Linked DNA regions of Terriglobus albidus. The protein of the gene in region 2 binds, or shares a complex with, the protein of the main gene of each other region. Links are inferred from orthologs where the notes say so. Each region holds a gene or a part of one and is shown on either strand. Other genes may lie near its edges.

Region 1 (3,245 bases), 1.6 Mb from region 2 along the record:
AAACGCAGTTTTTGAGTGGCACATGGTTGTGCTTATTTCGGGTGCCCCACCCTCGCAACGCTAGGGTGGGTTCGATGGTACGAGACTCTAAACGACGAGAGGAACGTTGTAACTCGACCACAGCCACATTTCGGGAAAAGGAACGAGCCCTCGAACGACGGGATTGTTATGCATGTAGTCGAGCTTTTCTCGAATCTTCGCCGTAGTGAGAACGTTGAAGTCGTAATATCGGGGAAGCCAGAATGGTTTTTGCGCACAACGCTTTGCGACTGAGACTTTAAGGGCTTGAATGAAGGTCCCGAGAGCTACTTCTTCTTTGGGAATAGCAATCAGCAGGTGGACATGCTCGGGCATGACGACGTAGCCGATGATTTCAATCCCATATCGTTGGCTGACAGATCGAAGTGATTCCAGGAAGAGATTCTTTGTTTCGGCAGATTCCAGGTATGGACGCCGGCCATCGCAACTGAAGGTCACAAAATGAACCTCAGTTGTATGACGGGCAAGTCCTAATGGCATGAGGAGATTGTAGGTTAACCGCGCTTGTATGCCATCGAACCCACCCTAGCGTTGCGAGGGTGGGGCACCCGTGGTTATCTGAAATTTAAAAGCAGAACGGCCCCGGAAACCGGGGCCGTTCTGTGCCTTTGCGCGAAGCGCGATTCGCCGTCCGCGCAGGAACCTAGTACATGCCGTCCATGCCGCCGCCGTGGCTGTGGCCACCGGCAGCCGGAGCAGCCTTCTCGGGGATCTCGGAGATGAGAGCCTCGGTGGTCAGCAGCAGGCCGCTGATGGAAGCAGCGTTCTGCAGCGCGGTGCGGGTTACCTTGGTCGGGTCGATGACGCCGGCGGCAACCAGGTCCTCGAAAACGCCGGTGGCTGCGTTGTAACCCTGGTTGTCCTTGCCTTCCAGGATCTTGCCGACAACCACTGCGCCCTCTTCGCCGGCGTTGCCGACGATCTGGCGCAGGGGCTCTTCGATAGCGCGACGGATGATGGAGGCGCCGATCTTCTCATCGCCCTCGAGGGTCTTGATCAGAGCGTCGACATCCTTGGCACAGCGAACCAGAGCGACGCCGCCGCCCGGGACGATGCCTTCTTCGACGGCAGCGCGGGTCGCGTGCATGGCGTCCTCAACGCGGGCCTTCTTCTCCTTCATCTCGGTCTCGGTAGCAGCACCGACCTTGATGACGGCAACGCCGCCAACCAGCTTGGCCAGGCGCTCCTGCAGCTTCTCACGGTCGTAGTCGGAGGTGGTCTTCTCAACCTGCGCACGAATCTCGCGCACGCGGCCTTCGATCTCGGTGTCCTTACCGGCGCCGTCGACGATGGTGGTGTTGTCCTTGTCGATGGTCACGCGCTTGGCGGTGCCCAGGTCCTCGAGCTTCACGCTCTCGAGCTTGATGCCGAGGTCTTCGGTGATGGCGCGGCCACCGGTCAGGATGGCGATGTCGCCCAGCATGGCCTTGCGGCGGTCACCGAAGCCAGGCGCCTTGACGGCGGCAACGTTCAGCGTGCCACGCAGCTTGTTGACGACCAGGGTCGCCAGGGCCTCACCGTCGACGTCCTCGGCGATGATGACCAGCGGCTTGCCGGTGCGGGCGATCTGCTCCAGCAGGGGCAGCAGGTCCTTCATCGTGGAGATCTTCTTCTCGTAGATGAGGATGTAGGGGTTCTCGAGAACGGCTTCCATGCGCTCCGCATCGGTGACGAAGTAAGGCGACAGGTAACCGCGGTCGAACTGCATGCCTTCGACGACGTCGAGCTGCGTCTCCATGGTCTTGGACTCTTCCACGGTGATCACGCCATCCTTACCAACCTTCTGCATGGCGGCAGCGATGATGGAGCCGATCTGCGAGTCGGCGTTGGCCGAGATGGTGCCCACCTGAGCGATCATGTCGCCGGAGACCGGCTTCGAGAGCTTGGCCAGGGCGCCGCCCTCAACCGAGCCGTCTTCCTTGCGCTTGCCCACGATGGTCTCGACAGCCTTGTCGATGCCGCGCTTCAGAGCGGTGGGGTTCGCGCCGGCGGCAACGGTCTTCACGCCCTCGCGATAGATGGCCTGCGCCAGAACGGTAGCGGTGGTGGTGCCGTCACCGGCAACGTCCGAGGTCTTCGAGGCGACTTCCTTGACGAGCTGGGCGCCGACGTTCTCGATCGGATCCTTGAGCTCGATCTCTTTGGCAACCGTCACGCCGTCCTTGGTGATGGTTGGGGAGCCGAACTTCTTCTCGATAACAACGTTGCGGCCCTTGGGGCCCAGGGTGACCTTCACTGCGTCGGCCAGCGTGTTCACGCCGCGCAGAATGGCCTGGCGGGAGTCTTCACCGTGCAGGATTTGCTTTGCCATATTTCTTTTCCTCTAGTTCGTTAGCCCGCAGAACGGGCGAGATAGGATTCGTCCATGCCCGACGATTAGGGCAGGGGATACGACTCGGTTGTGAGGCTTACTTGACGATGCCGAGGACTTCTTCCTCGCGCATGATCAGGAACTCTTCTCCGTCGAGCTTGATCTCGGTGCCGGAGTACTTGCCGAAGAGGATCTTGTCGCCCACCTTCACATCGAGCGGGAAAACCTTGCCCTCGTCGTTCGACTTGCCCTTGCCTACTGCGATAACCTCGCCCTGCGAGGGCTTTTCCTTCGCTGAATCGGGGATGATGATGCCGCCGCGCAGAGTCTCGCCCTCTTCTACGCGCTTGACCAGAATGCGGTCATGCAGCGGAGTAAACTTCGTCGATGCCATGTGTGAACTTCTCCTTGGAATGGTTGGTCCGGCGGAATTAGCACTCACGCCTTCCGATTGCTAACGATATGCAAACGGGAAAACGAAGTCAAGCTGTGGAGATTAAATATGAGTGAAACGCGCTCATATTACTTAAGCGCTTTTGCGGGACGCTATCGAACGATATCCTCCCCCGTCCTGTGGTGGCAGAAGTACAATAACGTCAGCTTTTTGAGGGGCTCCAGGATGCGGTGTGCAGGTGTTGTAGCGTTGGCGGCGGTAATGGCGGTTACGGGCGTGAGTGGCGCCCAGGACAACCGTGAAGATCGACATGGGCGTAAGTACAAAGCGCCGCCGGAGACCTCGCGTATTGAAGTTCTGGTGGTAAAGGACTTCAACGGCAAACCGATTCAGAATGCCGCCGTGATCTTCCGTCCTATGGAAGATGGTCAACCGAACGGAAGCTATGAAGTGAAGACCGGACCCGACGGTAAGGCAACGATCGATGTCATTCCGCGAGGA
Region 2 (3,184 bases):
TCGATATCAACAATCTGCAGCCGGGGGCTTATGTGACCGCCGGAATCATTCCGGGCAATGTGGTAACGACTACTAATACGCCGTTATTGAACCGCATTCGTCCTTACAAGGGCTACAACGCGATCAATACGGTATCGCCCATGTATATGGCGAACTACAACGCCCTGCAGCTGGCCGGACAGAAGAACTGGAAGAACGGCTCTCTGTTCAGCGCCAACTACACCTGGTCACGTGCCTTGACCAATGCCAGCGCCGATCGGACCGGAGCACCGCAGAACAACTACGATCTGATGGCCGAGTATGGCCGCGCCGCCGCCGATCGTACACACATCTTCAACTTCAACTTCGTCTACAACCTGCCGTTTGCGGACCAGCGCGGTCTGGTTCACCGGGTGCTGGGTGGTTGGGAGCTGTCGTCTGCCGGTTATTTCCAGACCGGTCTGCCGCTCAGCCCTGCGACCTCCTCGGTGGATCCAGGTGGGATTGGCTTTCTGGGATCGTCGGCGGCAGGCGGACGCCCTGATCAGGTCGCCGATCCGAACTCGGGGACCGGTACAGGCCAGTACCTGCACTGGTTCAATACCGCAGCATTTGCGACAGTTCCAACCGGCGTCTATCGTCCGGGCAATGCTCGTCGCGGTGTGGTCAACGGGCCTGGCTGGTGGCGTGTGGATCCGGGACTGTTCCGGAACGTGCGCATTGTCGAGGGCGTCTCGGTGCAGGTCCGTGGCGAGTTCATCAACGTCTTCAATCACACCAACTGGGATACCGTGGGAACGAATATCTCAACGACGACAACCTATGGCCAGGTAACTGGCTTCCGCGACAAGCGCATCGTGCAGCTTGGCGCAAAGCTCACCTTCTAAACCCTTCATTCCCCTTGATCGGGGATCTTGGACGGCGGCCGCTTCGGCGGCCGTCGCTCTTTTTTGCCGGGAAATGGCCCGTTCGGCCCTCCAGGCGCCCCGCTCGCTGCAAATCTGACCCGAAATGGGCACAACCGCGTAAAATGAATAGTGCATCACACGAGCTGCAACGCGGCATTGGAGGAAGTAGTTTTGGCGACACGCGACCGTTTTCTGTTTACCAGTGAGTCCGTAACTGAGGGACACCCTGACAAGATTGCCGATCAGGTATCGGATGCAATCCTGGACGCCTGCCTGGAGCAGGACCCCTACAGCCGTGTCGCCTGTGAGACCCTCACCTGCACCGGTCTGGTGGTGGTTGCCGGCGAGATCACGACCAAGGCGTATGTCGACTTCCAGAACATCGTCCGCGCCACGGTGAAGGCTATCGGCTATGACGACGCCCTGAAGGGCTTCGACAGCCAGACCTGCGCTGTCATCTCCTCGATCAACAGCCAGTCGCCTGACATCGCCCAGGGTGTAGATACCGGCGGCGCCGGTGACCAGGGCATGATGTTCGGCTATGCCACCAACGAGACCCCGGACCTGATGCCGACTCCGATCGCGCTGGCGCACAAGCTGTCGTTCCGCCTCTCCGAGGTCCGCAAGAACGGCCTGATGCCGTACCTGCGTCCTGACGGCAAGAGCCAGGTGACGGTGGAGTACGACGAGAACCACAAGCCCGTCCGCGTGGATGCGGTGGTGATTTCGACGCAGCACGCCGAGTTCAAGGACCGCGATCCGAACTCGACGCTGACTAATGAGCAGCTTCACGCCGACATCCTGAAGAACGTGATCCAGGCCGTCATTCCGGCCGAGCTTCTGGATGCCGACACCAAGTACCACATCAACCCGACCGGCCGCTTCGTTATCGGCGGACCGATGGGTGACTCGGGTCTGACCGGCCGCAAGATCATCGTCGACACCTACGGCGGCATGGGCCGTCACGGCGGCGGCGCCTTCTCCGGTAAGGACTCGACCAAGGTCGACCGTTCGGCTGCTTATATGGCCCGCTATATCGCCAAGAACATCGTCGCCGCCGGTCTGGCCGATCGCGCCGAGGTTCAGCTTGCCTACGCCATCGGCGTCGCCGAGCCGGTTTCGGTTCTGGTGGACACCTTCGGCACCGGCAAGGTCTCCGAGGCGAAGATCACTGAGGCTGTCCGCGCGAACTTCTCGCTGACGCCGAAGGGCATCATCGAGACCCTCGAGCTCCGCCGCCCGATCTTCAAGCAGACCGCAGCCTACGGCCACTTCGGCCGCACCGGCGATGCGTTCACCTGGGAGAAGACCGACAAGGCCGCCGCTCTGAAGGCTGCCGTGCAGCGGGAAGCGGTCGCTACCAAGTAATTGAATGATCGAATAAAGGAATGATGGAAGAAGAAAAGCGCCGCTTTTGCGGCGCTTTTACTTTTGGCGGCTTGCGTGGGACGCTATCGTCATCTCATCCATGCAGCGACAATTGCCACTGTGGGTGACCGGCTTTGCCAACCTGCAAGCAATCGGGTTGCCTTCATCACGCCGTTCTGTTCCGCATGGTAGCTTGAAGTATGCCTACGACCGAGGTTCAGCCGCTAACGGTTTCCGGCGACGGCGGCTCCGGCGGGAAGCGCAATCTTCTCTTCTGGATGCTGTGTATTGCTGGCTGCTTCCAGTTCGCGCAGGGATTTTCCATCACTCTGGGGCCCGCGTTTACCCTGCAGGATTTCGCCTATGGTCACGTTGAGAGCCCGTACCGCCGGCGCATCTTCATGGAGTGGGTCTACCGGGCATTTCTGCACTTGCATGGTACCCGGGTGTTTCATCTGGGCAAGCGCATCATGACTCCGGAGCAGCAGGTTCTGTTTCTTACCGGCTTCGTCGCGTCAATTTTGATGGTTGTAGTGACCTGGACACTGATCCGCCAACTACTGGGACGCCAGACCCCGTGGCAATGGCTCTCTCTGGCGGCCATCTACATGCTCGATACCCACGAGCTGCTCTCCTTCGATATCCGAGCGCAGTTTCCTTATGATCTGACCACGCCGGTATTTTTCGGGACCGGCTTATACGCTCTGATCAGCCGTAAGCGATGGCTTTATTACGCGGCTTTTCTGATTGGAACGTTGAATCGTGAGACGACGATGTTCCTGCCGCTGCTGTTTGTTGTCTGCTCCTTGCCGGAGGAGTTCTCCCTGCGCCAGGCATGGCGGCAGATTCGTCCCCTTGTGTTAGCCGAGGCAGCCGCTCAGTTGGTGGTATGGCAGCTCCTGGTGATGTGGTGCGAGCGAATGACCGGA

Evidence for each region.
Region 1: the proteins of metK (region 2) and groL are in contact, whole or in part, in a cryo-EM structure (PDB 8P4O), measured with the Escherichia coli proteins. The link is inferred for Terriglobus albidus from one-to-one orthologs.

Annotation. Positions count from the first base shown.
Region 1 is NZ_CP042806.1:4,527,496-4,530,740, reverse strand. What follows is about bases 17-2,940. They hold groL (chaperonin GroEL), read right to left. Parts: upstream 2,351-2,940; coding sequence 683-2,350; downstream 17-682. Other genes in these bases: FTW19_RS18040 (co-chaperone GroES), read right to left, coding at 2,448-2,744; FTW19_RS18050 (REP-associated tyrosine transposase), read right to left, coding at 88-519. Also shown: FTW19_RS18035 (carboxypeptidase-like regulatory domain-containing protein), read left to right, coding at 2,970-3,245.
Region 2 is NZ_CP042806.1:6,167,540-6,170,723, reverse strand. Bases 294-3,156 are described here. They hold metK (methionine adenosyltransferase), read left to right. Parts: upstream 294-1,058; coding sequence 1,059-2,255; downstream 2,256-3,156. Other genes in these bases: FTW19_RS24655 (hypothetical protein), read left to right, coding at 2,456-3,156; FTW19_RS24665 (TonB-dependent receptor), read left to right, coding at 294-866. In the rest of the region: more of FTW19_RS24665, read left to right, coding at 1-293; more of FTW19_RS24655, read left to right, coding at 3,157-3,184. UniProt on the Escherichia coli protein: Catalyzes the formation of S-adenosylmethionine (AdoMet) from methionine and ATP.